One region of the Pseudarthrobacter lactosi genome, then DNA from elsewhere that is predicted to be linked to it. Evidence: predicted binding sites of a transcription regulator. Region 1 holds the regulator's gene; the other holds the start of a gene.
The links. The regulator Rex, encoded in region 1, represses fermentation and respiration genes when NADH is low (regulators of the CRP and FNR family bind a similar motif). The targets are predictions, from matches to a motif close to CTTGTGAANNNNTTCACAAG.
Positions count from the first base shown of each region.

Region 1 (15,807 bases):
GCGTTTTCGCCGCCGTCGACATCGGCGCCTCGTCCGGCCGGGTCATCCTGGGCCGGATCAGGGACGGTGAGAGCGTGAAGCTGGAAACGGTGCACCGGTTCCCCAACGGTGTGGTGGAGCTCGACGGCGGCCTCCGCTGGGATTTCGATGCCCTGTTCGCCGAGGTCCTCGCGGGCCTGGGCGCCGCCGCCACCGTGGCGGCGCTGCAGGACGAAACCATCACGAGCATCGGGATCGACACCTGGGCGGTGGACTACGGCCTGGTCAACGCCGCGGGCGAACTCGTCGCCCAGCCGTACAGCTACCGCGATGACCGTAGCCGTGCCGCCGTCGCGCCCGTGCACCAGAAACTGGACCCTGCCCGGCTCTACGCCACCACCGGGCTGCAGTTCCTGCAGTTCAACACCCTCTACCAGCTCGCCACGGAACGGGACCTGAAGGGTCTGCAGGCGCTGCTCATCCCGGACCTGATCGCGTTCTTCCTGACGGGACAGCGCCGCACGGAATCCACCAACGCCTCCACCACGGGTCTGTTCGACGCCGTCGCGGGGGAGTGGGCCACCGGATTCCTTACCGCCCTGGGCCTGCCCAAAGACCTGTTCCCGCCGCTGAGCGAACCCGGCGAAACCGTGGGCACCCTGCTGCCGGAGATTGCAGCCCGGGTGGGACTGCCGGCAGGCACCAAGGTGGTGGCCGTCGGCTCGCACGACACCGCCTCCGCCGTCGCAGCCGTCCCGGCCCAGGAGGAAGACTTCGCCTACATATCCTCCGGCACGTGGTCGCTGGTGGGGCTGGAACTGAACCACCCGGTCCTGACCGAAGCCAGCCGGGAAGCGAACTTCACCAACGAACGCGGCGTGGACGGCACCATCCGCTACCTGCGCAACATGGGCGGGCTCTGGCTCCTGAGCGAATGCCAGCGGACCTGGGCCGCCGAAGGCTACAGCCCGGAACTCACTGATCTGCTCGACGCCGCCGCGGCACTGCCCCCGGGCGGCCCGCAGATCAATCCGGACGATTCCGCCTTCATCGCCCCGGACAACATGCCCCACCGCATCCGCGCCACGCTCCGCCACACCGGGGACCTCCTGCCGGACGACCCCGCAGCCATCACACGTTGCATCATGGACAGCCTCGCCTCAGGCTACGCTCGGGCCATCGCGGAGGCCGAACGCCTGGCAGACCGCACCGTGGACGTGGTGCATGTGGTGGGCGGCGGCTCCCAGAACAGGCTCCTCTGCCAACTCACGGCAGACACCACCGGTAAAAAAGTAGTGGCCGGACCAGTGGAAGCGACCGCCGTAGGGAATGTCCTGGTCCAGGCCAGGGCGGCCGGGCGTGTCAGCGGAGGGCTCACGGAACTGCGCCGCCTGGTGGTGCCATCGAACGAGCTGCAGACGTTTACTCCGCAGCTCTCGCGGCTCTAACCACCGCGACCCCAGCGCGAACGTACAGTTGAGGCCCCAGCCGCTAGACGCAAGGGGCCCCAAGTGTCCGTTCGCGCTTGAAGGGTGGGGCCCAAGTGTCCTTTCGTGTCGGGAGGGGTCCCGCAAGTGGATGGTGTGACGTAGGATCTCCGATAGCAACCCGACGAGACAGGACCGGACAGCAGCATGCCCCTCTTCGACCTTCCCCTTGAACAGCTCCGCGGCTACACCTCGAGGGTCACACCACCCGCTGACTTGCAGGAGTTCTGGGACGCCACCCTCGACGAGGCCCGGAGGTTCCCGCTCAACGCAACGTTCGAGCCGGTGGAGAACCACCTGTCCGTCATCGACACCTTCGACGTCACGTTCGCAGGCTACGGCGGCTCACCAATCAAGGGCTGGCTGCACGTCCCGGCGAACCGGCATACAGGGACCCCGCTGCCCGTCGTTGTGCAGTACATCGGCTACTCGGGCGGCCGCGGACTTGTGAACCAGGACACCAAATGGGCCCAGGCAGGCTATGCGCACTTCATCATGGACACCCGCGGGCAGGGCTACGGCGGGATCCTCGGCGAGACAGCGGATCCGCACCCGTCGGCGGGCGAGGTGGCCTACGCGGGGCTCATGACCAGGGGAGCAGGCAGCCGCGAGGACTACTACTACCGCCGGGTGTACGTGGACGCGTTCCGTGCGGTGGAAGCGGCGCAGTCCCACCCCGAGGTGGACGCGTCGCGCGTGGTCCTGGCCGGAGTCAGCCAGGGCGGCGGCATTGTGGTGGCGGTTGCCGGGCTGGTAGCGGGAAGGCTCGACGGCGTCATCGCCGCGCTGCCCGACGTCCCCTTCCTGCAGGACTTCCCCAGGTCCATCGACATCGCGGCCCGCGGCCCGTACCCGGAAATCGCGGCTTTCCTGGGCAGGCACCGGGACAGGTATGAGCCGATGCTCGCGGTCCTGAACTATTTCGACGGCGTCAACCTGGCCCGGACGGCAACCGCGCCTGCCCTGTACTCGGTGGCGCAGATGGACGATGTCTGCCCGCCGTCCACGGTGTTCGCCAGCTTCAATGCGTACGGCGTTGACTCCGCGGCACAATCCGCGGCACCAAAGGACATCGAGGTCTACAGGTTCAACAACCACGAGGGCGGCCAGGAGCACCACTGGATCAGGCAGTTGCAGTACCTCCGCAAGCTCCTGGCCTGACTCTCAAGTGACCAAGTAGGTTGCGCCATCTGTCGTTTTGGACGCTCAAAACGACAGATAGCGCTACTCAGTTGGGGCAGTGGGTGGCTAGCTGGACCCGGATTTCCATGTGTGACGGCCGAGATTTTGCGGCCGTAACAGCGCCCGGTTATGGTTTGCCTATGACAAACCGTTGGTATGCGTATTTTTCGTTGGCTCTGGAGGAGCCCGCGTCTAACTGACACGCATCCATCTTCCTTCAGAGCCAACAGGGCAGAGATCATTCTCTGCCCTTCGCCATTTCTCCGGCGGGTTCTGATCTGGGCCCGCTTTCCTATCTGGAACAGGACCCGAACATGAGCACCGCGACAGCCACTCCCTCAAAATCCACGTCCAATCTGCGCGTCAGCGAATTCACGCCGCTGCCCACGCCTCAGGAGCTCATTGCCGAGCTGCCCATGGACGCCCGGGTGACGGACGTCGTCGAGCGTGGCCGCGACGAAGTCCGGGCCATCATGGACGGCGTGGACGACAGGCTGCTGGTCATCGTGGGCCCCTGCTCCATCCACGATCCCAAGGCCGGGCTCGAATACGCCCGCCGGCTGGTCAGCCAAGCAGAAAAGCACCGTGACGACCTCCTGATCGTGATGCGCACGTACTTCGAAAAGCCCCGCACAACGGTGGGCTGGAAGGGCCTGATCAACGATCCGCGCCTGGACGGCAGCCACGACATGGTCACGGGGCTCCGGACTGCCAGGGAGTTCCTGCAGCAGGTCACCGCTTTGGGGCTGCCTACCGCCACCGAATTCCTGGAACCCATCAGCCCCCAGTACATGGCCGACCTGATCTCCTGGGGAGCCATCGGTGCCCGCACCACCGAAAGCCAGATCCACCGCCAACTTGCCTCCGGGCTCTCCATGCCCATCGGATTCAAGAACGGGACCGACGGCGACCTCCAGGTCGCGCTCGACGCATGTGGCGCCGCCGCTGCCGCCCAGGCCTTCCTGGGGATCGACGGCGACGGCCGGGCCGCGTTGGTGGCAACCGCGGGCAACCCGGACACCCACGTCATCCTCCGCGGTGGACGCAAGGGGCCCAACTACTCAGTGGCCGACGTCGAAAGCGCCTCTGCCAAGCTCGCCGGCAAGGGGCTCAACCCCCGTCTGATCGTGGACGCCAGCCATGCCAACAGTGGCAAGAGCCACCACCGGCAGGCGGAGGTGGCACTGGAAATCGGCGCCCAGCTGGAAGACGGCGGTGAGGCGGCCCAGGCCATCGCAGGCGTCATGCTGGAAAGCTTCCTGGTGGGCGGTGCCCAGAACCTGGATGTCACCGAGCATGCGGCGGGCCGGGCGGAACTGGTCTACGGCCAGAGTGTCACGGACGCGTGCATGGATTGGGACGTATCCGTTTCCGTCCTCGACCAGCTCGCGGCGTCCGCCCGGAAGCGCCGGACGGCTTAATGATTGCCCGGATTACTTTCACTACAGCCCCATGAACCTCTAGAGTATCTAACACATGGTTGGTGGATGGCTCAGCATCGGCACACCGAAAATGAAACACAGCTGGGGTTACTGTCGTCATCCATCAGCAAAGGAATAGGGAAATGTCCGCAGCACAGAACTTCTCGAACGCGAAGTTCCTGACCGTCGCCGAAGTGGCCGAGGTCATGCGCGTCTCCAAGATGACCGTCTATCGGTTGGTCCACTCAGGCGAAATGCCTGCGGTGCGGTTCGGCCGGTCATACCGGGTGCCAGAGAACGCCGTCGAGCAGTACCTCAAGGGTGCTGTGGTGGATGGGCACACCGAAACCGCCTGAGCATTACCTGCGGTCAGTGGGCATCGCCAAGAAGCGGTACCCTGTTAAGGAACGTTTTACGTCATTGTAAGAATCTGTCAGTTGTTTCAGTTCTGTAGCTCTGTCCACGGACCTTTTCCATCAGACAGGTACTGCATCTAGTTTGTGAGGAACTTTCGTGGGTTCAGTTATTAAGAAGCGTCGCAAGCGTATGGCCAAGAAGAAGCACCGCAAGTTGCTTCGTAAGACCCGTCACCAGCGCCGCAATAAGAAGTAGAGATACTTCGACAAGCGTGAAAATGCCCGTTGCCTTCCAGGCGGCGGGCATTTTTTTGTCTGCGTGGTGTCGCCACAGACGGCGACATTTGCGGCGGCAGACTATGCCCGGGGGCCGCGCATCCGGGAGTATCCGCGCCAGAGCCCGTACACGGCGCCGCCGGCCGTTGCGGCCTTCAGCCCAAGGGTGGCGGCACGGCGGCCGGAACGGAAATCGTAGACCGGCCAGTTGTTGTCCCGGGCGTGGCGGCGGAGCCGGGCATCGGGGTTGATGGCTACCGGGTGCCCCACCAGGGTCAGCAGCGGGATGTCGTTGTATGAGTCGCTGTAGGCCCAGCAGCGCTTGAGGTCCAGGCCTTCGGTGTCGGCCAGTTCCCGGACAGCCACAGCCTTGGCCGCGCCGTGCAGGATGTCACCCACCAGACGGCCGGTGTACATGCCGTCGGCAACCTCGCCAACCGTGCCCAAGGCTCCGGTCAGGCCCAGCCTGGTGGAAATGACCGCGGCGACCTCAATGGGGGTTCCGGTGACCAGCCATACCCGCCGGCCCACGCGAAGGTGCTGCTGCGCCAGTGCCTTGGCCCCGGGCCAGATCCTGGACGCGATCATTTCGTCGTAGACCTCTTCGCCCAAGGCCTTGACGTCTTCCACGGTGATGCCGGCCGCGAGCGTGAGGGCGGAATCTCGGACGGCGTGGACGTCGTCCATGTTCTCGCCGCGGGCCACAAATTTAAACTGCTTCCACGCGAAACCCGCAGCCTGTGTCAGGGTAAAGGCGCCGCGCTGGTGCATCTTGCGGGCAACATGGAAAAGGCTGGCGCCCTTCATGAGGGTGTTATCGACGTCGAAAAAGGCGGCTTCGCCGGTCTGCATCAACGCATCCGGCTGGGTCACCACAGCGACGTACTTCTCCTCGGGCATGTCCACGAGTCTAGTCAATAGTCGGTGACCGGGAGTTCAGTACCCGGGCCCGCTCCCCGCGCCGCCGCTGGCCCTGCCCACTGCTCCTGCCCTCTGCCCCGTTCTCTGCCCTTAGGGGCGTTACGGTTAATACATGGCAAAACCCGAGGTAGTGCTCATCACCAAAGCAGACTGTCACCTGTGCGCAGCCGCGCGCGACGCCGTCGGGCGCGTTACTGCCTTGCTGGGACTTGGGTGGACTGAACAGTTGGTGGATGAGCTGCCGGAACTGCGGGAGCGGTATGCGGAGGAAATCCCCGTTGTCCTGGTGGATGGAATCCAACGCGATTTCTGGAAGATCGACGAAGCCCGGCTGGAGCGCGTCCTTCAACGCGCCATGGCCCAATAGGACAGCGGCCTCGCAGAATGACACAGGCTTTGTTGGCACCGGCGGCGGGGCTCTAGAGTGGACTCACGACGCGATGGGATGGAGGGGATAGTGACATCACTGGATTCATCTCCCCAGGCTGTCCAAGGTTCAGAGAATGTCCAGGGAACACCGCCTGGCCATGGTACCCAGCCTTCCCACGGCACAGAGGCCGCCAAGCAGATACCGCCCGCGGCAGTGGCACGGCTGACCATCTACCTGCGCGCCCTTAACACGCTGCTGTCAGACGGCGTCGAACGCGTCTCATCGGAATCCCTGGCGGAAGCGTCGGGCGTGAGCTCGTCAACCCTGCGCAAGGACCTTTCCTATGTGGGTTCCTACGGCACGCGTGGCGTGGGCTACGAAGTGCAGTACCTCAGCCGCCATATCTCCGCAGCGCTGGGGCTGACCCATGACTGGAAGGTCGCCATTGTTGGCGCGGGTAACCTGGGCAAGGCCCTGGCCCGCTATGGCGGCTTCGAGTCCCGCGGTTTTGACGTGGTGGCAATTTTCGACGCGGACCAGATGGTGGTGGGTAATGAGGTCGGCTGGCTGCGCGTCAGCGACGCCGCGGACATGGAGGCAGTGCTGCAGCGGACGGGCGCCAACATGGTGGTCCTGGCACTTCCGGCCACCGTGGCGCAGGCCGTGTGCGATCGCGTGGTGGCTGCCGGCGTCCACAGCATCCTGAGTTTCGCCCCCGTTATGCTCCAGGTCCCCGAGGGCGTCAACCTCCGCAAGGTGGACATGGCCACCGAACTGCAGATCCTCGCCTATCACGCACAACGGGCGCAGACCCCGGGCCAGACCGCCTAAGTTCGTTGGCGGCTGGTGGGGTCCACGCCCGTCAGGGTGTGGATTCGAGCTAGGTGGTGCTACTGGCCGTAGGGGTTGCCAGGCGTGGTGCCCGGGGCCCCGTACGGGCTGCCGAATACCTGCTGTTTGCGGAAATAGGGTGCTGCCGCCGGCAGGTAGAGCAGCACGATGGCCGCGATCCCCGCCAGCGTTCCCAGCGTTCCGATGCTCGGCGGTCCGAAAAGGCCGAAAATGGACAGTGCCGCGAAAACAGTGCCGAGGATACGGGCCCAGTTCTTGCCCTTGCGGACGAAGAGTGCAACGAGTGCGTACAGCCCCGCACCGATGATCGCGAAGACTACGAGCGATCCGGCAATGACGCCCTTGAAGTCGTCGAACGCGAATTCGGCACCAGTGGCGCCGCTGCTACGCATGGCGTCGTCGAACGCATCCCGGATCTGAGGATCGTCAAGCATGCCGATGCCCATCAGCAGGCTGATGACATACACAACACCCGCACCGATCAGCAGCCAGAACGAGATGTTGACAAGCTGGGGAATCCCGTTGGATCCCGCGGCCTGCGGCTGTTCGGACGGGTACTGCGCGTACGGAGACTGTCCGTGCGGCTGCTGGCCATAGGGCGGTGGCGTGGGCTGGCCGAACTGCGGCGGGCTATTCTGCCCAAACTGCGGTGCCGGGGGAGTCTGCTGGCCATACTGCGGGGCGTTCTCCCCGTACTGAGGCGCCGGAGGCGTGGGCTGGCCATACTGCGGGGCGTTCTGCCCATACTGAGGTGCCGGTGGCGTGGGCTGCCCGAACTGCGGGCTGTTCTCGCCGTATCGGGGCGCTGGCGGCTGGTTGCCGGGCTCGGGCTCGTTCGGGACGGGAGGCGGGACAGGCGTGCTCATGAGCGGTCCTTTGCAGGTCGGATGTCAGTTCGGCTGCTGGGTGCAGTCCAACTGGCCTGCCCCCAGTACGGCTTAGTTCCCACGGTACCCCCGGCGCGTGCCGCGGGGGATCATTCCAGAGAGGTATTCCGGCGGCACGCAGCGCGAGACTATGCGCGTCCCTTGACGGAGTTGAACCAGGCCTGCGAGTTCGGCAGCCACATCAGGACAGTTGCCGCGGCGGAGATGAGGAAGCCGAGCCAGTTGTTGCCGATCCCGCTGCCGCCGCCCACACTGCCGCCGATCACGGCGAGCACCAGCGAAACGCCGGCGACGATGGTGAGGGCCAGGCGGGCCCACTCCTTGCCTTCCTTCATTTTCAGGACCAGGACAATCTGTGCCGCGCCCAGGGCGAGTGCCACCAGGACGAGAAGGAGGACCACCGCAGCCAATCCAGGTGCGACGGTGAACAGTGCCAGCGAGCCCAGCACCCCGAACAGGCCGCCGAGGACTCCCAGCATGCCGCCGATGAGCCAGATCCAGTAGGAAACCTTGAGCTCGGTGGGAAGCCCGGTCACGCTGAACATGCCGGAGAAACCGCCCTTGGGCATAACGTCATTGAAGTTGTGGGGGCCGTCGGTGGGCATCGCAAATTGGAAGCCGCCCGGCTGGCCCGGCTGCGGGTAGGCCTGGCCCGGCTGCGGGTAGGCCTGGCTCGGCTGCGGGTAACCCTGCGGCTGCTGGCCGCTCGGGGGTGCGTAGCCAGCGGGAGGAACGTTGCCGGCCGGAGGAGTGGTTCCGGCCAGCGGCTCTCCGACAGGCGGCTGTGGACTGGGCTGCTCAGCGCCGGGCTGCTGGGGCTGCTGGGGCTGGGGTACTTCACTGTTGCTCATGGGTCTCACTGTAGACCGCCCGTCCGCCTGTATCTAGTAGACAAAACAAAGCACCCCGGCCGCCAGATTCAGGGGAATGGCGGCCGGGGTGCTTCAGGAAGAAAAACTATGCTGCGGGTGCGATGAACGCGAGCTCCAGGTTGATGGCAACCTTGTCGCTGACCAGCACGCCGCCGGCTTCCAGTACGGCATTCCAGGTCAGGCCGAAGTCCTTGCGGCTGATGGTGGTTTCAGCGGAGACGCCGGCGCGGGTCAGGCCGAACGGGTCCACGGCCACGCCGTTGAACTCGGTCTCGAGGGCAACGGGGCGGGTGACGCCCTTGATGGTGAGGTCCCCGGTCAGCTCGTAGCTGTTGCCCTTGGCCACCAGGCCGTTGGAGACGAAGGAGATTTCCGGGAAGGTCTCGACGTCGAAGAAGTCCTCGCCGCGCACGTGGCCGTCGCGGTTGACATCGCCGGAGTCGAAGCTGGCGGTCTGGATGGTGGCGCTGATCTTGGAATCGGCCACGTTGTCGGCGAGGTCCAGGGTTGCCGCGGCATCCTTGAACTGGCCGCGGACCTTGCTGATGCCGGCGTGCCGAACGGTGAAGGCGATCTCGCTGTGCGAGTTGTCGAGGGTCCAGGTGCCGGTGGTGACGTCTGCGGGAAGAGCCATGGTGTTTCTCCTTGAGTTTGTCGGGTGGTACTTCCGGATAGCTTGACGCTTCATTTATTGAATCCTCAACTATCCGCTGCATCCAGTATAAACATGCATTTGCATGTTTTGTTCCCGGTTCTGGAACATTTTTCCAAAAAATTGAGTTCTACTGGATGTAGAAGATTTCGGATCGCACGCCATCTTTGAGAAACTGGTAAACATGCCCCAATCCACTGTCCATCTGCTCCGCCACGGCGAGGTCCATAATCCTGACCGCGTTCTGTACGGCAGGCTGCCTGAATTCCATCTCTCCGAGCTGGGCCGGGAAATGGCGCAGATGCTGGCCGACCACTTCGCCGAGCGTGCCGCGCGCGGGTCCAGGATCGTCTATCTGGCAGCGTCGCCGCTGGTCAGAGCGCAGGAAACGGCGGCTCCCACGGCCGACGCGCTTGGCCTGGAAATCCACACGGACGGCCGCATCATCGAAGCGGAAAACTACTTCCAGGGTATGAAGGTCACCAAGGCCGAACTCCGGAAGCCCAAGCACTGGCCGCATCTGGTCAACCCGTTCCGGCCGTCCTGGGGCGAACCGTACAAAGCGCAGGCCGCGCGCGTCAGGGCAGCTGTTGAGGACGCCCGGCTCCGAGCCATCGAACTGGCCGCCGGGGACTACGGAACAAGCGGCCCGGAAGCCATCATGGTCAGCCACCAGCTCCCCATCTGGGCCACCCGCCTCAGCGCCGAGGGCAAGCCGCTGTGGCATGACCCGCGCAAACGCGAGTGCACGCTGACGTCCATCACCTCATTGGTGTTCGACGACGACGGCTCGCTCCTGCGTGTTGAGTACAGTGAGCCCGCTGCCGTCCTCCTTCCTGGCGCCGCCAGCACCCCCGGAGCCTGACGTGACAAACAACCGAACGACATCCCGCACAACGGCCGGCACCGCATCCCGCCGTGCCGTACTCGCGGCCGGCGGCGCAGCCCTGGCCGCCCTGACACTGGGAATGTCCGCCTGCGCGCAGGAAGACGCCCTCGCCAAGCAGGCAAAAGCGGGCGACAACAAGAACTACGTGGCCGGGGACGGCTCGGTGACCGAGTTCACCGCGGCCGACCGCAAGGCCGCCGTCGCCATCAACGGCACGCTGTTCAACGGCACCCAGATAGCCCCTGCGGACTTCCAAGGCAAGGTGACGGTCCTGAACTTCTGGTTCGCCGCCTGCGCACCCTGCCGGGTGGAGGCACCCATCCTGGAAGAGCTGCACCAGGAGTTCAAGGACCAGGGCGTGCAGTTCTTCGGCGTCAACCTCCGCGACGAAAAAGGCACCGCAGAGGCTTTCGACAAGACGTTCAACCTGACCTACCCCAGCTTCGACGACAAAAACGGCGCAGTGCTCCTGGCCGTCTCCGGGCTGGTCCCGCCGGGCGCCGTCCCCACCACGCTGGTCCTGGACAAGCAGGGCCGCGTGGCCTCCCGCGTGCTGGGCGAAATCCAGAAGGGCACCCTCAAAGCCCTCATCACCGCCGCCGTGGCAGAGTAGCGGCGGCCCCGGACCGTGAACAGCCCCTTCGCCGAGACCATCCTGAACGGCTCGCTCCTGCTTGCCATCCCGGTGGCGCTGCTCGCTGGCTTGGTGTCCTTCCTGTCGCCGTGTGTTCTGCCTCTGGTGCCCGGCTACCTGGGCTACGTCACCGGCCTGAGTGGTGTGGACCTGGAGAAGCAGAAGCGCGGCCGGATGCTGGCGGGCATCGGGCTTTTTGTGCTGGGATTCTCGGTGATTTTCGTCCTGCTGGGCGGCGCGTTCGGCCAGCTTGGCACGCTGATCACCGGTTCGCAGAATGCCTGGATCACGCAACTGCTGGGTGTCCTGGTGATCCTCATGGGCGTGGTGTTTATGGGCGGTTTCGGCTGGCTGCAGCGTGATGCGAAGATCCACGCCAAGCCACCCGCGGGCCTGTGGGGCGCGCCGTTGCTGGGCCTCACGTTCGGGCTGGGCTGGGCCCCGTGCATCGGGCCCACCTACTCCGCCGTCCAGCTCCTGAGCCTGTCCGGCGGTTCCTCCGCAGCCAAGGGTGCCCTCCTGGCGTTTGTCTACAGCCTGGGCCTGGGCATCCCGTTCCTGCTGATTGCCCTGGCGGTGCGACGCGGCATGGGTGTGATGTCCTTCTTCCGCACGCACCGCCTGGCCATCCAGCGGATCGGCGGCGGGATCCTGGTGGTGCTGGGCCTGCTGATGGCCAGCGGCGTCTGGGGCACCTGGGTCACCGAATTGCAGTACTGGTTCCAAACCGATGTGAAGTTGCCGATCTGATGAGCGAGCGCGTGAAAGCAAAGAAGAAGTCCCCGGCCCCCGTTGCCGCCGCCAAGACTGAGGCGGCGCTGCCAGTCCTGGGGCCGGTGGAGATGCTGCGGTGGGCCTGGACCCAGCTGACCAGCATGCGCACGGCGCTGTTCCTGCTGCTGCTCCTGGCCGTCGCCGCGGTGCCCGGGTCCCTGTTCCCGCAGCGCCCGGCCAACCCGTCCATTGTGACGCAGTACATCAAGGACAACCCGGACTACGGGAAGCTGCTGGACACCCTTCAGCTCTACGACGTCTACTCCTCGGCCTGGTTCTCGGCCATCTACATCCTGCTGTTCATCTCGCTGATCGGCTGCGTGGTCCCGCGCGCCATCGCCCACTACAGGGCCATGCGCTCCCAGCCGCCGCGGACCCCCAAACGTCTTTCCCGCCTCCCCGAGTACGGCACCCTGGTGGTTCCCGCCGACGCCGGCCTCCCGGCGTCGGACGCCATCCGCAGTGCCGCCGGGGTGCTGAAGAAGCGCGGCTACCGCGTTGAGGTGAGGGACGACGACGGCGCGCGGCCGTCTTTGGGCGCCGAGCGCGGCTTCGCCAAGGAAGTGGGGAACCTGGTGTTCCACACGTCGCTGATCGGCGTGCTGGTGTCCGTGGCCGTGGGCGGCCTGTTCGGTTACAGCGGCCAGCGCATCCTGGTGGAGGGCGACACCTTTGTGAACACCCTGGTGGGCTACGACCAGTTCACCCCCGGCACCAACTTCCAGTCCAGCCAGCTGCAGCCGTACTCCATCCAGCTGGACAAATTCGACGTTTTGTTTGACCGCGAATCACCGGGCAAAATCGGTCAGCCCATCGACTTCAACGCCGACGTCACCACCCGGGAAACCCCGGACTCGCCCGCCAAGCAGGAAGTCCTGAAGGTCAACGATCCCGTGACCCTGGGCGGCACCAGCATCTACCTCACCGGCAACGGCTACGCGCCTGTGGTGACCATCCGCGACGGCGCCGGCAACGTGGCCATGCAGGGCCCCGTGGTGGCCAAACTCCAGGGTGACAACTACTACTCGTCCCTGGTGATCAAGGTCCCGGACGCCAAACCGGACCAGCTCGGGTTCCAGGGGTTCTTCCTCCCGACGGCGTTCGTCAACGACAAGGGCGTGTCCTTCAGCGGCGATCCGGACCTGTTCAACCCGAGGCTGACCCTGAACTCCTACTTCGGTGACCTTGGCCTGGACAACGGATCGCCGCAGAACGTCTTCGAGATCGACGTCAAGGACCTGACCCCGCTGAACGCCCGCAACCTGGAGGCCGGCGGCATCACCCTGGCGCCGGGCATGAGCTACACCCTGCCGGACGGCAAGGGAAGCATCAGTTTCGACGGCGTGAAGCGATACGTTGGTGTGGACATCCACCACAACCCCGGCCAGCTGTACGTCCTCATCTTCGCTTTGCTGGCCGTGACAGGCCTGATCACGTCCCTCTACGTCAACCGGCGCCGCGTCTGGGTGCGGACCGGGACCCACGAGGACGGTCGGACCATGGTGGAGTATGGCTTGCTTGCCCGAGGTGAGGACCACCGGCTCGCCGCGGAAGCCGCTGCCGTCAGGAAGCTGCTGTCCGAAGAGTGGCAGCTCGAGGCTGACGATTCCGCTCCTGATTCCAGCGCCACCCAGCAAACTCCCAGCCGCCAGGACGATAATGGCGCAGTCCCGCTCACCTCCCCAGCTGGCCCCACCCGGCCGAAGAAGGACCAGTAATGCCGTTCGCCATCAACGAAACCATGGGCCAGTACAGCGAGCTGTTTATGCTGCTCGCCGCCGGCACCTACACCGTGGCCTTCATCGCCTTCGCCTGGGACCTCGCCAAGAGCAGCAGGGCGCTGCGCGCCATTGACCTCAAGGCAGCGGAGGCTGCAGGGGCTGCTGCCGGGACCAAGGAGCCCGCGATGGCCGGCTCCGGTGCGTCCGCTGGTGCTTCGGCTGCCTCAGCCGCGGCACCTGACAGGGCAGCAGCGGACAGGGTGGACTCGCACCTGGCCGGACCGGTGGGACGGGCCGAACGGCCGTCGTCGTCCGTTGCCAAGCGCGGCGGCGACGCTTCCGGGGCCGGGCAGACGGCCGACGCCGATATGCGCTACGCGGCGGAACGCCGAGTTCCGGCGCGCGTCGCCGTTGCCCTCACCGTCCTCGGCGTGCTGATCCATGCCGCCGGCGTCATCACGCGCGCCATGGGTGCAGGCCGGGTGCCGTGGGGCAACATGTATGAGTTCCTCACCACCGGCGCCTTCGTGGCCGTTGCTGTGTTCCTCATCGTCCTGATCCGCCGCGACCTGCGGTTCCTTGGCACATTCGTGGTGGGCCTCGCCATCATCATGCTGGTGGCCGCCTCCGTGGCCTACTGGACTCCGGTGGGCCACCTGGTTCCGGCGCTGCAGAGCTACTGGCTCATCATCCACGTGTCCATCGCCGTGATGTCTTCGGCCCTTTTCACCCTCACGTTCGCGATGTCCGCACTGCAGCTGGTCCAGTCCCACCGGCAAAAGACGGTGGCTGCCGGCGGGACCGACAAGCTTGGCTTTATGCGCCTGGTTCCCTCGGCACTGAGCCTGGAAAACCTGTCCTACCGGATCAACGCCATTGCCTTCATCGGCTGGACGTTCACCCTGATGTTCGGTGCCATCTGGGCCGAAAAAGCCTGGGGCCGGTTCTGGGGCTGGGACACCAAGGAAGTCTGGACCTTTGTGATCTGGGTGGTTTACGCGGGCTACCTGCACGCCCGTGCCACGCGTGGCTGGACCGGCACCCGGGCCGCCTGGCTGTCAATCGTGGGCTACCTGTGTGTTGTCTTCAACTTCACCATCGTGAACCAATTCTTTAATGGCCTGCATTCCTACTCGGGCCTCTGAGCAGGGGTTTCTCCGGCGCACCGATTCAAAGCTCGCCTAATACGCCAATCGATGGACGAATGAGGGTGTTGCCGGGCTAGCGGTGATGCTACCTTGGTTGAAGCTCGTCTGTGATGAAGCTCGCTGACGGCACGCTGCGTTTTTTCGAGGTACCCATGAACTACGTTCTCGCCATAGACGTCGGGACCAGTTTCACAGCTGCTTCCCTCCTCCGAATTGATCAGAACGCTTCGCGTGTCCCGGAGAGCCTCCCGCTGGGACTCCGCAGCACGGCAGTTCCCTCTGTGGTCTACTATCCGGAGGAAGGCCCCGTTCTGGTGGGTGAGGCTGCCGAACGCCGCGGCCTTGATTTCCCCGAGCGGGTGGTGCGGGAGTTCAAACGCCGGGTAGGCGATGAGGTACCGATTTCGGTGGGGACCCTGCAACTTCCTGCACAGGACGTGTTCGCCACGATGGTCCGCTGGGTCGCCGACCGCGCTGAAGAGCGCGAGGGCGCACCGCCGTCGGCCATTGTCCTTTCCCACCCTGCCTCGTGGGGCGCTCACCGGACGCAACTCATCCTCGCGGCCTTGGCCGCAAAGGGCATGGACCAGGTCACGCTGGTCAGTGAGCCGGAAGCCGCAGCGCTGCACTACGCCAGCCAGGTGCGGGTAGAGGACGGCAGCACCATCGCCGTTTACGACCTCGGTGGCGGGACTTTCGACACCGCAGTCCTGAGAAAAACAGATTCCGGCCACTTCGAGCTCCTGGGCCATCCGGCGGGGATCGAGGGCCTGGGCGGGGCCGACTTCGACGCTGCAGTCCTGCGGCATGTGGCGGCTCATGCCGGGCAGCGCCTGGCCGGCCTTGATCCCGCGGAGCCGGGCGCCCTTGCGGCACTGGCGCGCCTGCGGCGCGAATGTGTGGAGGCCAAAGAGGCGTTGTCCGCCGACAGCGAGGCCAGCATCCCGGTCCTGCTGCCGGGGATCCAGCAGCAGGTACGGCTGGTCCGTGCCGAGTTTGAGGCAATGATCAGCGAGCAGATCCGGGAGACCGTGGACGCACTTGAACGTTCCCTGCAGGACCTTGGGCTCGCTCCGGAGGACCTCTCTGCCGTGCTGCTGATCGGAGGCTCGTCCCGCATTCCGCTGGTGGCACAGCTGATTTCCGAAGAGCTGGACCGGCCAATCGCCGTGGACGCCGATCCCAAGGCATCCGTCTGCCTCGGCGCCACAGTTGCCGCGCTGCGCGCGCGGCCTGAGCTGAACGCACAACCGGACATGGCCGCACAGGCGGACGCCGCCGTCGTGCTTATCGAAACGGGTGGGTACCTTGCTGCCGCTGTCCATGGCCACGCGGTGCAGGGCGGGACCATGCAGGGGGCCGCCATGCAGGCCGCGGTCCACGATG
Region 1 covers NZ_JBVAYS010000001.1:1,916,088-1,931,894, reverse strand. The annotation lists gene ACZY0Q_RS08960 (rhamnulokinase) at 1-1,427, shown strand, start outside; gene ACZY0Q_RS08955 (acetylxylan esterase) at 1,614-2,627, shown strand; gene ACZY0Q_RS08950 (3-deoxy-7-phosphoheptulonate synthase) at 2,963-4,069, shown strand; gene ACZY0Q_RS08945 (helix-turn-helix domain-containing protein) at 4,213-4,425, shown strand; gene ACZY0Q_RS08940 (30S ribosomal protein bS22) at 4,583-4,681, shown strand; gene ACZY0Q_RS08935 (HAD family hydrolase) at 4,783-5,601, opposite strand; gene ACZY0Q_RS08930 (glutaredoxin family protein) at 5,735-5,989, shown strand; gene ACZY0Q_RS08925 (redox-sensing transcriptional repressor Rex) at 6,080-6,823, shown strand; gene ACZY0Q_RS08920 (hypothetical protein) at 6,883-7,710, opposite strand; gene ACZY0Q_RS08915 (hypothetical protein) at 7,860-8,582, opposite strand; gene ACZY0Q_RS08910 (YceI family protein) at 8,689-9,237, opposite strand; gene ACZY0Q_RS08905 (histidine phosphatase family protein) at 9,440-10,120, shown strand; gene ACZY0Q_RS08900 (TlpA family protein disulfide reductase) at 10,224-10,757, shown strand; gene ACZY0Q_RS08895 (cytochrome c biogenesis CcdA family protein) at 10,773-11,528, shown strand; gene resB (cytochrome c biogenesis protein ResB) at 11,528-13,270, shown strand; gene ccsB (c-type cytochrome biogenesis protein CcsB) at 13,270-14,418, shown strand; gene ACZY0Q_RS08880 (Hsp70 family protein) at 14,574-15,807, shown strand, end outside.

Region 2 (15,807 bases), 1.0 Mb from region 1:
ATGCTGCGGGCGCTCCCTGCCGGTGTGGATCTGCGGACCGCGGCGCTGATCGAGCCGGCCTCCGTGGCCTGGCACGCCGTCGCGCGGGCCGGGGATGTGGCGGGCAAGAGTGTGTTGGTGATCGGGTGCGGGCCGATCGGTGCGCTGGCGGTCGCGGTCCTTAAACGTGCCGGCGCGGGGCGGATCACCGCCGTGGACGTCCATGCCAAGCCGTTGGAGATCGCCGCGGCGGTCGGCGCGGACCAGATCCTGCAGGCCGGGGACGCGGACGCGATCGCGGCGGTGCAGGCCGATGTGGTCATTGAGTCCTCGGGCAGCCACCACGGCCTGGCCTCAGCGATCCAGGGTGCCGCCCGGGGCGGGACCGTGGTCATGGTCGGGCTGCTGCCCACCGGACCGCAGCCGGTCCTGATCTCCCTGGCCATCACCCGGGAACTGGACCTGCGCGGCTCGTTCCGCTTCAACCACGAGATCGACGACGTGATCGCCGCCCTCGCCGACGGCACCCTCCATATCAGCCCCGTCATCACCCACGAATACCCCCTCAGCCAAGGACTCCAGGCCTTCGAAACCGCCAAAAACTCCGCCGCATCAGGAAAAGTCCTCCTCAACTTCACGCCCGCAAGCTGAGACTGAGACGTTTGAGCGCGAACGTACACCTGTGGCCCCGCTCAAGAGGGCGCGAAGTGTACGTTCGCGCTCAAGAGGGCGCGAAGTGTACGTTCGCGCTCAGGTCCGGCGGACCGGGATGAACACCCGGGGCTGGTCTGTCCAGGTTCCGGACAGTCGGGAGGTGGTGCGGCGCATGATCTGTTCGGATGCGTCGCGGGCTGTGGCGGCGTCCCCGGCGGCGACCGCTTCGGCCAGGTCGACGTGCCATTGGAGCGCCCCCTCATGGGGGTGGTCCGGCATCAGTCCGTGGACCGTGCGCCCTGTCAGGGTTTCCGCCACCTGCCCCATCAGGTTGGCGAACATTTCGTTGCCCGACCCCGAAAGCAGGACTGAGTGAAAAGCGATGTCCAGCTCCAGGAATTTCGCCGCGTCTCCGGAGTGGCCGGCGTCGCGCAGGGCATGGGCAATGTCCACCAGTTCCCGCCGCAGCTGCGCCGGTGCATTGTTCGCTGCCAGCTCGGCAGCGGCGGGCTCGACGGCGGAACGCAGCTCGATCAGTGACCGCAGCTGGGCGCCGCGGGCATCGCTGGACAGCCGCCAGCGGATGACCTGGGAATCGAAGGGGTTCCAGCGGCTCGGCGGCAGCACCCGGATGCCCACGCGCTTGGTGGTTTCCACGAGGCCCAGGGACTGGAGAACCCGCACGGCCTCACGGACCACGGACCGCGAAACCTTCAGCTCTTCCTCAAGGTGCTCGGCCAGCATGATGTGTCCGGTGGGCAGCTCGCCCGTGATGATCCGGGTGCCAAGGTTCTCAATGGCACGGTGGTGCAGGCTGGTCGACATGGACTCAAGCCTAAACTGGGATTGACTGGCCACGTTCCACAAAGTGGGCACCGCTTCCCTCAAGCCGATTGAATATATATGCTTTATTAGGATCCATCGCTTCGTGACAGCGTGCTTCGCAGCGAACGCGGAGCCATCTGCACATCCATTGCACAACGAAATTGGAGTTTTGATGTCTGCACACATCGGTGTCACCGGCCTTGCGGTGATGGGCGCCAACCTGGCCCGCAACCTGGCCCGCAACGGCTTCACCGTTGCCCTGCACAACAGGTCTGTCGAAAAGACTGACGCGCTGCTGGCAAAGCACGGCACGGACGGCGACTTCGTCCGTACCGAAACGCTGCAGGAACTTGTTGATTCCCTGGAGAAGCCCCGCCGCGTCCTGATCATGGTCAAGGCCGGCAAGCCGGTTGACTCCGTGATCGAGCAGCTTGAACCACTCCTGGAAGCCGGCGACATCATCATCGACGCCGGAAACTCCCATTACGAGGACACCCGCCGCCGCGAAGCAGCGCTGGCGAAGAAGGACCTGCACTTCGTGGGCATCGGCGTCTCCGGTGGTGAGGAAGGTGCCCTGAACGGCCCGTCCATCATGCCCGGTGGTTCCAAGGAGTCCTACGACGCCCTGGGCCCGCTGCTGGAAAAGATCGCCGCGCACGTCGACGGCAAGCCCTGCTGCGCCTGGATCGGCACCGACGGCGCCGGCCACTTCGTCAAGATGGTCCACAACGGCATCGAATACGCCGACATGCAGGTCATCGGCGAAGCCTTCGACCTCCTCCGCTCCGGAGCAGGCATCGAGCCAGCCGACCAGGCCAAGATCTTCGAAGACTGGAACAAGGGCGAGCTCGCCTCCTTCCTCATCGAAATCTCCGCCGAGGTCTTGGGCCACGTTGACACCCGCACCGGCAAGCCGTTCGTGGACGTTGTAGTGGACGCCGCAGGCCAGAAGGGCACCGGACGCTGGACGGTCATCTCCGCGCTGGAGCTTGGCTCCCCGACGTCGGGCATCGCCGAGTCCGTGTTCGCCCGCGCCCTGTCATCGCAGACCGAGCAGCGCAAGATCGCCCAGGAACTGCTCGCCGGTGAGGAAATCGCCGTCGACGTTCCGGACACCTTTGTTGAGGACGTCCGCCAGGCGCTGTACGCCTCCAAGCTGGTTTCCTACGCCCAGGGCCTGGACATGCTGACCTCCGCAGCCAAGGAATACGGCTGGGACCTCAAGCTGGACGAGATCGCCTCGCTGTGGCGCGGCGGCTGCATCATCCGTGCAAAGCTGCTCAAGGAAATCACCAAGGCCTACGCCGCCGAAGACAAGCCGGCCAACTTGTTGTTCGCCCCGGCGTTCACCAAGGCCATCGCCGAGGTCCTGCCGGCATGGCGCCGTGTGGTCTCCACCGCCGTCCAGCTCGGCATCCCCGTGCCGGTCTTCTCCTCGTCACTGGCCTACTACGACGGTCTGCGCCGCAAGCGCCTGCCCGCCGCAGTGATCCAGGGACAGCGCGACCTCTTCGGCGCGCACACCTACGGCCGCGTCGACGCCGAGGGAACGTTCCACACCCTCTGGGGCGAGGACAAGTCCGAAATCGAAGCAGTGGACACGCACTAATCATCACGCTCTGATTGCATCAAGCTGCACACCCTGCGGCCGGCACTTCCCGGATATTCTGGGGACTGCCGGCCGTTGGTGTTTCCGGCTGTTGTGGTGTCCGTCCATCCAAGGAGTCAGAATGCCCAAGCCAGTCGCATTAGTTACGGGAGCATCCGCGGGTATCGGCTTCGAGGCGGCGAAGAAACTCAGCAGCCACGGGTTCATCGTCTATGCTGGCGCCCGGCGGGTGGACAGAATGGAGCCGCTGAAAGCCCTGGGCATCCAGGTCCTGGAGCTGGACGTAACCGACGACGATTCGATGCGCGCCGCCGTCGGCCGTGTCCTGGAAGAGCGCGGGCGGATCGACGTCCTGGTCAACAACGCCGGCTACGGGTCCTACGGGGCGCTGGAACAAGTGGACCTGGCCGAAGGCCGCCGCCAATTCGAGGTGAACGTCTTTGGCCTTGCCAGGATGACGCAGCTGGTCCTGCCGGCCATGCGGAGTGCGGGGCGGGGCAGGATCATCAACATCTCGTCCATCGGCGGCAAATTCTATGAACCCCTCGGCGCCTGGTACCACGCAACTAAGTTCGCCGTAGAGGGCATGAGCGATGCACTGCGGCTGGAACTCAAGCCGCACGGCATCGACGTCGCCATCATCGAACCGGCAAGCACGCTCAGCGAATGGGGCCGGATTTCCGCGGACGGGCTGCTGGCCAGCAGCGGCGAGGGGCCGTACGCTGCCCAGGCGCAGCACATGGCGGATGTCCTGGCATCCACCGACAGGCCTGAAACGTCAACGCAGCCAGCGGTGGTTGCGGCGTCTGTCCTGCACGCGGCCACGGCCGCACGTCCCCGGACCCGGTATCCGGTGGGCAGGGGCGCGGCGGCCATCCTGGGCCTTCGGCGGGTCCTGCCGGACCGAGTCTACGATGCGGTGGTCACGGCAGTCCTGAAGCGTGTAGCCGGGTAGGGCTGCGGCCAGGGATCAGATCCGGTATTCGATGTCGTACTCGGCCGGATCCACTGCGGGCTTGGTTTCGCGCTGGGCATCACGGTGGCGCCACTTCGCGGGCACTCCGGTAACAATCGATTCCGGCGGAGCGTCCTTGACCACCACGGCATTGGCGCCCACAGCGCTGTCCCGGCCGATGGTGATGGGTCCCAGGATCTTGGCTCCGGCACCGATGGTGACCCGGTCCTCAATGGTTGGGTGGCGCTTGACCTTGGCCAGGGAGCGGCCACCCAGCGTGACCCCGTGGTAGATCATCACGTCTTCGCCGATTTCGGCAGTCTCGCCGATGACCACACCCATGCCGTGGTCGATGAAGAAGCGCCGGCCCACCGTGGCGCCGGGATGTATCTCGATTCCCGTTAGGAAGCGGCCCAGCTGCGACACCAGCCGCGCAGGGAACCGCAGCCCCGGGGTTTGCCACATATGGTGCGTCAGCCGGTGGATCCAGATGGCGTGCAGCCCGGAATATGCGAAAAAGTTCTCAAAAGAACCTCGAGCCGCCGGGTCGTGTGACCGGGCGGCGTCGAGATCTTCCTTTAGTCTTGCGAAAAAGCCCACAAAGTTCTTTCTACAGGAAACGGGGCGACAACGGACTGATCAGCCGCGGATGTCGTCATAGAGCACGGTGGAGATGTAACGCTCGCCGAAGTCACAGACAACCGCCACGATCAGCTTGCCGGCATTCTCCGGGCGCTTGGCAAGTTCCAGTGCGCCCCAAACGATGGCGCCGGAGGAGATGCCGCCGAGGATGCCTTCCTTGACGCCAAGTTCACGGGCGACCCGGACGGAGTCCTCCAGGGTGGCGTCCAGGACTTCGTCATAGACGTTGGTGTCCAGGATTTCCGGGATGAAGTTCGCGCCGATGCCCTGGATCTTGTGCGGGCCGGGAGCGCCGCCGTTCAGGATGGCGGAGTCCTTCGGTTCGATGGCAACAATCTGGACCTCAGGATTACGCTCCTTCAGGACCTGGCCGACGCCGGTGACGGTTCCGCCGGTGCCGATGCCGGCGACGAATATGTCCACCTTGCCGTCGGTGTCTGACCAGATTTCCTCGGCGGTGGTGGTGCGGTGGATCTCAGGGTTGGCCTCATTGGCGAACTGCTGGGCCCAGATGGAGTTCTCCGTGTTGGCCACGATTTCCTGGGCCTTTTCCACGGCGCCGCGCATGCCCTCGGAACCGGGGGTCAGGACAATCTCGGCACCGAAGGCCCGCAGCATAACGCGGCGCTCGGTGGACATGGTTTCGGGCATGGTCAGGATGACCTTGTAACCGCGGGCAGCGCCCACCATGGCCAGGGCGATGCCCGTGTTGCCGGAGGTGCCTTCGACGATGGTGCCGCCGGGCTTAAGGGCGCCGGACTTCTCGGCGGCGTCAACGATGGCCACGCCGATGCGGTCCTTGACGCTGTTGGCCGGGTTGTAGAACTCCAGCTTGACGGCCACAGTGGCGCCCAAGCCCTCGGTCAGCCGGTTCAGGCGGACCAGCGGAGTGCCGCCGACCAACTGCGTTACATCGTCATAGATCCGTGCCATGTAGATATGCCTATCTCTCAAGTGTGAATGCTGAGGTCAGCCTAACGATGGCTGAGCGGCCGCTGCTAAGCATTAAGCCACGCAGAGTAATATTTCCTGGCCTTGGCGAGCTTGGGGTTAATAATCACCTGACAGTAACCCTGCTCGGGATACTTGCCGTAATAGTCCTGATGGAAGTCCTCCGCCACATGGAACCGTGGCAGCCGGCTGACCTCGGTCACAATTGGGTGCGACCACAGCGCCTGGTTCCGCTCAATGGCTTCCTCGAAGAGAATCTTCTCCTCGGTGGTCTCATAGAACATTGACGAACGGTATTGCGTGCCCACGTCGTAGCCCTGGCGGTTGAGCGTGGTGGGATCATGCAGCGCGAAGAACATGTCCAGGATGACTTCGGCCGGGATGACCGACTCGTCAAAAGTGACCGCCACGACCTCAGCGTGGCCCGTGGTCCCGCCGCAGACGGAGTAGTAGTCCGGCTGTGGGTCGTGGCCGCCCGTGTAACCGGAAATCACCGACGTGACGCCCTTCGTTATTTGGTAGACAGCGTCAAGGCACCAGAAGCAGCCCCCGCCAAGAACAAAAGTTTTCATGACCTCTTCAATGGTTGAGCGCGCCGGATGATTCCCTGACCACCCTACGAGACTTTGAAAGATGCCGGGCAAACGGCCTGATGGGGTAAAACTGAGACTATGGAATCTGCAGACACCGGCGTTACAGATGCGGACAAGCACGGCGACGGAACCCTTTCGGGGGAGGACGCCGCAGCGGATGGTCCGGCTGCTCCCACGCTGGGTCAGGTGCTGCTGGCGGTAGAGGAACTCTGGCCCGAGTCGCTGGCCGAGAACTGGGACGAAGTAGGGCTCGTGGCGGGCCACCCGTCTGCGCCCGTTACCAGGGTGATGTTCGCCGTTGATCCCACGCTCACGGTGATCGAAGAAGCTGTGGAATGGGGTGCCGGGCTCCTCATCACCCACCACCCGCTGCTCCTCAAGGGCGTCACGTCGGTGGCGGCCACCACCGCCAAAGGGCAGGCCATCCACCGCCTCATCGAGTCTGGAACTGCACTGCTGACCGTCCATACCAACGGTGATTCCGCCGTCGGGGGCGTTTCCGATGTCCTTGCCGATGCGCTGGGACTCGAAGGCGTTGTCCCGCTGACGGTGGCCGCGAACGGACTGCCCGAGGAAGGCATCGGACGCGTGGGTGATCTGGCGGACGTGATGAGCCTCGGCGATTTCGCTGCCCGGGTGTTCGGCATCCTGCCGGCGGTGGCTGGCGGAGTCCGTGTGTCCGGGGACAAGGACGGGCTGGTGCGGCGCATTGCTGTATGCGGGGGCGCGGGGGATTCGCTGTTCAACGAGGTGCGGGCCAACAACGCCGACGTCTATGTCACCGCAGACCTCCGCCACCATCCGGCGTCCGAAGCCCGTGAAGCGGCAGTGAACGGCCGGCCGTACTTGATTGACGTGTCGCACTTCGCCAGCGAATGGCTGTGGCTGCCCGCTGCGGCTTCGGCGTTGGGCAATGTGCTCACCGATCAGGGCCACGACGTCGAGATCCAGGTAAGCATCACCAACAGCGATCCGTGGGACTTCATTCTGACTCCGGGCTAAGCCAGGCGTGCGAAGTCCGTCGCCGGGCACACACCGGCGAGGGACCCACACCGAGCGCAGCGAGGTCTGGGAGCCAGCGGGGACCTAGCGAGGCAGGGGAGCACGCCAGGCGCTAGAGTCTATAGAGCGCCGATACGGTGCCCGGCTTCGGCCGGATTGGATTTAGCGGAGGTAAATAGTGGCCAAGGCAGCACCGGCGGAACAGTTGAAGTTGCTCGAACTGCAGGGGCTGGACGCAAAGCTCAGGTCCCTGTCCAACCGCCGCCGCGCCTTGGAAACCGATCCCCGGATCGAGGACCTGCAATCGGCTCTGTCCGTCGCCAACGGTGAACTCGGCTCCGCCAAGATGGCCGTCCACGATGCCGAAGCCGAGCTCAAGCGCGCCGAGGCCGACGTCGAACAGGTCGCTTCCCGCATCGAACGCGACGAAGCACGGCTCAACAGCGGGACGGGGCTGTCAAAGGACCTTGTGGCTCTGCAGAAGGACATCGCGTCGCTGAACAAGCGCCGCTCCGACCTTGAAGACGTGGAACTGGAAGTCCTGGAACGCCTGGATTCGCTGCGCGAGCGTCAGGCTGCCCAGCAGCTCATCGTGGACAACGTCCAGGGCTCCTTCGGCGGCATCCGTGCCGAACTGGATGAAGCGCTTGCCGAAGTGGCCGCCGAAGCGACCGTTCTCCGCGGCAAGCGTGCCGAATTCGCTGAGGGACTCGACGCCGGGATGCTGGCCATCTACGAAAAGACGCTGGCGAAGCGGGGTGTAGGCGCCGCCCGGTTGTTCCACGGAACCTCTGAGGCCTCCGGAATGAAGCTGAGCCCCGGGGACCTCGCCGAGATCAAGGCCGCCGCCGAGGACGACATTGTGTTCTGCCCGGATTCGGGAGCCATCCTGGTGCGCTCGGCCGAGTGGAACACGCCCGCCCCGGCTGCCTAGCCGGGCAGGATGATGTTCAGCGTGTGCGGTTTCCGTGCTGAACCATCGACCAGCTCGGCGTCCCATTTTTCGCGTGTGGCCTTCAGTACCTGCCCCGGGGTCTGCGGGGCGTTGCCTCGCCGGGCCAGCAGGTGCCGCGCCAGCTCGCCGCGGGTGTGCTTGGCGAAGTGGCTGACCACCTTGCGCACGCCGTTGACCTCCGTAAAAACATTGACGGCCACCGTCTGGGCCGGCGGCGGGGCCCACGCGGCGGCATAGGTGCTGGAGCGGCAGTCCACTAGCAGATGCCCGGACACCGACTCCGCGAGGGCCGCCGAAATCTGGGGCTTCCAGAACGAGGCGAGGCGGCCGACGTCGGGCAAAGCCGTTCCCATCGACAGCCGGTAGGCGGGCACACTGTCCGCGAAGCGGATGGCGCCCCAAAGTGCAGAGATCACCAGCACCGAGGCATCGGCCTTCCGCCGCTGCGCCGGCGTCAGGGTCTTGTAGCCGAGGGCGTCGTACAGAACGCCGGAATAGATCTGGTGTGCCGGGGCCGCCGGTTCGGCGTGGAGCCGGGTATTGCGTTCGACGTCGTCCTGCAGCGATGCGCCGACGCCCAGTAGGGCGAGGGCATCCTCATGTGCGCTGACCGTCCCCAGCGCCTCCAGGACTTTGGCCCGGTAGGCGTTGAGTTCGGGAAAGCTCAGTGACGGCCAGTCGACGGCGGACCCGCGGACCGCGGGGGTCTTGCCTTCGGACGGGGGAAGCAAAATCAGCACCGTACGATCCTACCGGCGACGGCGTCGCCTCCCACCGGCGGTAGACTTGGCTGCGGATGGGTTGACTAGGCGGCCGCGCGTCACGCAAGTGGCTCGAGGAACGTCCGGGCTCCGCAGGGCAGGGTGGTGGGTAACGCCCACTCGGGGTAACCCGCAGGCCAGTGCCACAGAGAACAGACCGCCTGCGTCTTCCGGCAACGGAAGCTCAGCAGGTAAGGGTGAAACGGTGGTGTAAGAGACCACCAGCTTCCCGGGTGACCGGGAAGGCTAGGTAAACCCCACCCGGAGCAAGGCCAGACAGGACACGTTTGAGGGCTGCCCGCCCGAGTGTCCGGGTAGGCCGCTGGAGGGCGTCGGCAACGGCGTCCGTAGATGGATGGCCGCTACTCCCGCGCTGGTAACGGCACGGGAGCACAGAACCCGGCGTATCGGTCAACCCATCCAACACCCCCGCCGGGCACGGACCAGCCACGCATGTGAGTGATTTCACGCTGGTTGCGGCGGTCCGCGGGTCCGCTCCAGCCTAGAATGGATAGCGAACGTAGAAGTTCTGCCGCCGGGTCTGCGTTCGCAGCCGGTGGCTTTTCTTTACGCTTCTCCACGGCACCCGGGATGGACCGCATCCCGCCGGTGCCAGAGCCCCTGGACAACATCAGGTGGCCGCCAACCGCGCACGAGGACGTACGCGGCTGAACCGAGGAAGGTAGTTCTGTGAGCCAGACGTCAGATTCTTGTCTTGATACGTGGATGGGCCGGGAGGCTCTCGCCGAGGCCATGATTCCGGTGATTGGCCGGCTGTACCGCGAAAACAACGTGGTGACCAGCATTCACGGCCGCAGCCTGATCAACAAGTCCACTATGAACATCCTCAAGGCGCATCGTTTCGCCCGCCGTATGAGCAACACCGAACTCCTGCTCGAAGAGACCGCACCGCTGCTGAATATCCTGGCGGAGCTGGAGCTGGGTGCGGCGGCCATTGACGTCGCCCGTCTGGCGGAGAAGTTCAAGGCAGAAGGCGAAGACGCCACCCTGGAAGAGTTCCTCCGCGCCGAGCTTGCCGAGGTAGTTGGCAAGCGTGGTGGCGATGACCGCACCAGCACCGACGTCGTACTGTACGGCTTTGGCCGGATCGGCCGCCTGCTGGCGCGCCTCCTCATTGAAAAGGCCGGCGGGGGCCACGGCCTGCGCCTGCGCGCCATCGTGGTGCGCCGCGGCTCGGACAAGGATCTCACCAAGCGTGCCAGCCTCCTGCGCCGCGACTCGGTCCACGGCTCCTTTGAGGGAACCATTCGCGTGGACGAGGACGCCAACACCATCACCGCGAACGGTGTCCAGGTCCAGGTCATCTACTCGGACAACCCCGCCACGATCGACTACACCGCCTACGGCATCACCAATGCCCTGGTGGTGGACAACACGGGCCGCTGGCGCGACGCCGAGGGCCTGTCCCAGCACCTGCACAGCAAGGGCGTTGCGCGCGTTCTCCTGACTGCTCCGGGTAAGGGCGCGCTCAAGAACATAGTTCACGGCATTAACCACGGCTCCATCGAGGACACGGACCAGATTGTGTCCGCAGCGTCGTGCACCACGAACGCCATCACCCCGGTCCTGAAGGCCATCAACGACAAGTTCGGCGTGATCCACGGCCACGTTGAAACCGTCCACTCCTTCACCAACGACCAGAACCTGATCGACAACTTCCACAAGGGCGACCGCCGCGGCCGCTCTGCCGCGCTGAACATGGTCATCACCGAAACCGGAGCGGCCACTGCTGTGGCGAAGGCACTGCCCGAACTTCAGGGCAAGCTCACCGGCAGTTCCATCCGCGTCCCCACCCCGGACGTCTCGCTGGCCATCCTGAACCTCAGCCTGGAAAACGGCACCACCAAGGATGAGGTGAATGATTACCTCCGCCAGATGTCCCTGCATTCGGACCTCCGCAAGCAGATTGACTACATCGATTCGCCCGAGGTTGTTTCCACGGACTTTGTTGGCTCCCGCCGTGCCGGCATCGTTGACGGCCTCGCCACGATCTCCAACGACAAGAACCTGATTCTTTACGTTTGGTACGACAACGAGTTCGGCTACAGCTGCCAGGTAGTCCGGGTTATGGAAGAGATGGCCGGCGTCAACCCGCCGGCGTTCCCCGCCAAGGAAGCCGCTGCCGCCTTGGCGGCAATCGCCGTCTAGTCCGTTTGCCGGGCCGGCCACCCGACATTCCCGGCTGATTGCTGGAATCAGCCGGGAATCGGGACCACACTGGTGGCATGGATAACGAAACTCTCCACGAGACCACCCTTGAACACGCCCTCGACGTCGCCAAGGCCAACCATAAAGAAGCCATCCGGCTCCTGGAACAGGCGCGCGCGTCCCGGGCTTCCGGCGATGTCGGCGACGACCGGGTGCGGCAGCTCGAAGGCCTCCTCCAGGTTGCCGAAGAAGACCTGCACCGCGTTGCCCGGGAGCAATAGCCGGCCCCAGCGGTAGGCGGCCTACCCGGGCCACTCTTCCTCCACATTGTGGATAACCGTTTCGGTGTCAGTGGGGTGACCTAGGCTCGTCTGGTGCAGGACATTTACGGAAGAGCTGGTTACCCATGAGCGTCAGCTGGCGCGCCTACCGCCGTGCCCGCCGCCGCTCGAGGCAGGCCTGGGCATTGCTGGCGGTGCTGGCCCTGTCAGCCGTGGGCTCTGCGCTTTGGTTTTTCACCGCAGGCCAGTTCGCAGCGGCCGAACCAGCAATCGAAGGGCCCAGCGAGGCGCCTGTTTTCGACGGGACCTGGATGAAACCGGTGGTCCCGGTTCACGCTGTACCGCAGGGGAGTGCCAGGGCCGCTCTCGACGGGCTGCCGGTCAAGGGCCGGGCTCCCAAGGACAACTACCAGCGGGATGCCTTCGGGCAGGCCTGGCTGGACGTGGACCGGAACGGCTGCGACACCCGCAATGACATCCTCCGCAGGGACCTGACCGCTGTGGGCTTCGCAGAGGGGTCCAAATGCAGGGTAGCGTCGGGGGCCATCCAGGAGCCATACACGGGGGCAACCGTGGAGTTCCGGCGTGGCCCGGAAAGCAGCAAGGAAATCCAGATCGATCACGTCGTGGCGCTCGGTGACGCGTGGCAGAAAGGCGCACAGGGGCTGACTCCGCAGCAGCGCCAGAGCCTGGCCAACGATCCGCTGAACCTCATCGCCGCGGATGGTCCCGCCAACCAGCAGAAGAGCGCAAGCGACGCCGCTACCTGGCTGCCGAAGAACAAGAACATCCGCTGCCATTACGTTGCCCGCCAGATCTCGGTGAAGGCGTCCTATGGGCTGTGGGTCACGCAGCCGGAGAAAGATGCAATGAAGCGGGTCCTGGACTCCTGCCCGGGCCAGCAAACCATCAGCGCCCGGTAATGAGCAGGCTCAGTGGCCGAACGGGTCCGGATCCACGCCGGGCATCCAGGTCAGCCCTGGCACGCCCCAGCCGCTCTTCTTGGCCAGTTTCATGGCCTTCCGTGCATAGCGGTCCATCAAGCGGTTGACGTAAAGCTTTCCGTCGAGGTGGTCGTACTCGTGCTGGATCACCCGGGCGAACCATCCGGTCGCTTCGAACTCAACGGGCTGCCCGTAGCCGTCAAAGCCTTCCACCCGCGCCCACTCCGCACGCTTGAGCGGGAAGCCGCCGCCGGGGAAGGAGAGGCAGCCCTCTTCCTCTTCCTCGGGGTCCGGCAGTGCGCCGGAGATCTTGGACAAGGTCAGCACGGGGTTCACCAGGACTCCGACGGGCGGGGCGCCGTCTTCATTGGCGTACTTGTAAACGAAAATTCTTTTGCCAACACCAACCTGCGGCGCCGCCAGTCCCACGCCGTTGGCAGCATCGTTGGTTTCAAACATGTCCGCGATCAGGGTGCGCAGCTCGTCGTCGAACACCTCCACTTCGGCGGCGCGGCGGTGCAGCACCGGTTCTCCCCAGACGGTGATTGGCAGAACTGTCATCTCAGGCGGCCCTTCGTGCGTGCGGCGTGACGCCGGCGTTATGCAAAAAAATGGAGGCCGTACCGGATATCCGGTACGGCCTCCAACTGGACGGCTGTTACTGCCGCCCTGTGAGGGTGAGCTACGGGGGTTGAACCCGCGACCTCCTGGACCACAACCAGGCGCTCTGCCAACTGAGCTAAGCCCACCATGTGCCCGCAGATTCCCGATGATCAGGTGCTCTGGAAAGGCAACTCAAATAGCTTACCTGCTGTTTGAGGGTGCTTGTGCCACTTTTGGGGTTTTTGCGAAAATTTCCACCAAACGTGGTGCAGATTACTCTTCCGGGGTCTCTGCCGTACCGGGCGTGGCCGTGATGCGCTGGGCGACTTCGCGGGCAGTGGCGCTGTCAGGCCCGGGAGCCGGAACAAAAACCGCCTCGCGGTAGTAGCGGAGCTCGTCGATCGAATCCTGGATGTCCCCCAGGGCGCGGTGGCCGCCCTTTTTGGCGGGGGACTGGAAGTACGCCCGGGCGAACCAGCGGCGGGAGAGTTCCTTGATGGTGCTCACGTCGATTACGCGATAGTGGAGGTGCTCCACCACGGCCGGCATGTCGCGGGAGAGGAAGACGCGGTCTGTTCCCACGGAGTTGCCGCCCAGCGGTGCCTTGCGCGGGTCCGGCACCCACTTTTCGATGTATTCCATCACGGCGGCTTCGGCCTCGGCCATGGTCTTGCCGTGCGGCAGTTCCTTAAGCAGCCCGGACCGGGTGTGCATGTCCCTGACGAAATCGTTCATCTGGGCGAGGGCAGCTTCTTCGGGCTTGATCACCACGTCCACACCGTCGCCGAGAATGTTGAGCTCTGAGTCCGTCACCAGCGCCGCCACCTCGATCAAGGCGTCGTTCTTGATGTCCAGGCCGGTCATTTCGCAGTCGATCCAGACGATGCGTTCGTTAGATATAGGCACCGGACCAGCCTACCGTTTAGCTCCGGCGCAACCGTCCGATGCTAGGATTTCGGGTACATGGGGGCGAGGATTTTGCCGCTGTGCTGTGCCTGCGCGGCCCGGGCGGCCACTGCCGCCCGCGGGGTTGACGCGCCGAGTGTAAAAAGATTGGACGATCCTGAGATGACGGCGCCTGTGCCTGCAACGGGGGAGATGGCCGCCAGCGTGATCCCGGAGCCAGTTGCGGCGGAAGTTGATAACGCCAGGTCCCCCATCCTTGCCGGTCTTGTTGGCTCGGTCCTTATGGTGTTCGGATCCCTCGGCGTCGGCTGGCTGGCCCCCGTGTCCGAACTCCGCCGGGTACCGATCTTCATCTGGATGCGCACGGAGGCCATCGGCGTTGCCTTGGCCATCGTGCTGGTTGCGGTTGGCGGGATGCTCCTGGTCCGTTCCTGGCTGAGGCTGGGCCAGCGGGTGCGCGTGTGGGGGCCGGCGGCGCGAAAGGCTACCCTGCAGGCCATCGCAGCATGGGGCCTGCCGTTGATGTTCACCGTCCCGCTTTTCAGCCGCGACGTGTATGCCTACATTGGTCAGGGCCGGCTGATGGTGGAGGGGTTTAACCCCTATGAGAACGGCATCTCGGCATTGTCCAACTATTTCCAGCTTGGCGCCGACAAACAGTGGACTGAAGCCCCTGTGCCGTACGGCCAGCTGTTCCTGTGGATTGAGCAGTTCGTGGTCTGGTCCACCAACGTCCAGCCCGAGGCCAGCGTGATGCTTTTCAGGCTCGTTGCGCTGTTCGGTGTGGTCCTTTGTGTTATCTATGTGCCCAAACTGGCCGAACTTCACGGCGTCAACCCGCACCGCGCCCTGTGGCTTACCGCCGCCAACCCCCTGTTCCTCACCAACTTCATCGCCAGCGTCCACAACGATGCCCTGATGATCGGGTTGGCCCTCGCCGGACTGTATTACGCGGCCACCAGGCGCGTGGTGCTGGGCATAGTCCTTGTCACCCTTTCCATCGCGGTCAAGCCCATCACGATCGTTTTCCTGCCGTTCATCGGCCTGATCTGGGCAGGCAAGAACGCCGGCTGGCCGCGGAAATTCGTGTTCTGGGGACTGACCGGAGGGCTGAGCCTGGCCATTCTGTATGGCCTGAGCCTGGTCAATGGTTTCGGCTTCGGCTGGATCAACGGGCTGTCCGCCCCCGGCAGCCTCTTCATCTGGTACGCGCCGGTGGGCCTGGTGGGGCTCGTGATCGCTTCCGTTTCGAATGCCTTCGGCCTCGACGGGTGGACGCTCGCAGACTGGGTGTTCGACGCCGGCAAACTGCTTGCCGTAGGCGTCGTCGCCTTCCAGATCTTCAAGGGTGAGCACAACCGCCTGATTCGCCGCCTCACCTTGGCTTTTGCGGCCATTGTGGTGCTGGCCCCGATGATCCAGGCCTGGTACGTGGTGTGGCTGATCCCGCTGTTTGCGGTGACAGGCATCCGGAACGACTGGCAGGTCAAGGCCCTGTATTTCATCGTGTCGTTCTTCATGATCTACGCCATTTCCGACCAGCTGGAGGTATTTCCCTACCTTCAGACGGAGGACCTGGGACTCGCCCTCGTCCTGGCCCGCTTCGCGGCCGCAATAACGGGCCTGCTCTTTGCCATGTACCTGATCTTCATGGATCCGGACACAAAACGGCTTTTCCGGAAGTCGGCCGAGCCGGTGACCGAACGCCCCGTCATCTAGTCTCCGCGGGCGCCGTTATCCGGCGCCGGTGACTCCCGGCGTCGTGCCCTGTTCTAGATGCCGCATGGCTTCCTTGCGGGAAAGCGGACTCAAATGGGTCCCCTTTTCCAGAACGAAATTCCGCACCCACTCCGGGTCCGTTTTCGCGTATTCACGAAGCGCCCAGCCGATGGCCTTACGGATGAAGAACTCCGGGTCCGCCAGGTTCGGCTCGATCACCGCCCGCAACAGGTCCTGATCCGTGCGGGCCTTGGCTTTC
Region 2 covers NZ_JBVAYS010000001.1:868,373-884,179, reverse strand. The annotation lists gene ACZY0Q_RS04080 (L-idonate 5-dehydrogenase) at 1-630, shown strand, start outside; gene ACZY0Q_RS04075 (FadR/GntR family transcriptional regulator) at 730-1,458, opposite strand; gene gndA (NADP-dependent phosphogluconate dehydrogenase) at 1,631-3,067, shown strand; gene ACZY0Q_RS04065 (oxidoreductase) at 3,189-4,022, shown strand; gene epsC (serine O-acetyltransferase EpsC) at 4,038-4,622, opposite strand; gene cysK (cysteine synthase A) at 4,662-5,597, opposite strand; gene msrA (peptide-methionine (S)-S-oxide reductase MsrA) at 5,663-6,187, opposite strand; gene ACZY0Q_RS04045 (Nif3-like dinuclear metal center hexameric protein) at 6,287-7,210, shown strand; gene ACZY0Q_RS04040 (zinc ribbon domain-containing protein) at 7,389-8,144, shown strand; gene ACZY0Q_RS04035 (YaaA family protein) at 8,141-8,905, opposite strand; RNA gene rnpB (RNase P RNA component class A) at 8,963-9,349, shown strand; gene ACZY0Q_RS04025 (glyceraldehyde-3-phosphate dehydrogenase) at 9,617-11,095, shown strand; gene ACZY0Q_RS04020 (hypothetical protein) at 11,173-11,376, shown strand; gene ACZY0Q_RS04015 (HNH endonuclease family protein) at 11,502-12,299, shown strand; gene def (peptide deformylase) at 12,309-12,881, opposite strand; tRNA gene ACZY0Q_RS04005 (tRNA-His) at 12,997-13,069, opposite strand; gene orn (oligoribonuclease) at 13,197-13,829, opposite strand; gene mptB (polyprenol phosphomannose-dependent alpha 1,6 mannosyltransferase MptB) at 13,992-15,548, shown strand; gene ACZY0Q_RS03990 (DNA alkylation repair protein) at 15,564-15,807, opposite strand, start outside.
Region 2: the regulator Rex is predicted to act here: its motif matches at 9,379-9,398, upstream of ACZY0Q_RS04025 (glyceraldehyde-3-phosphate dehydrogenase).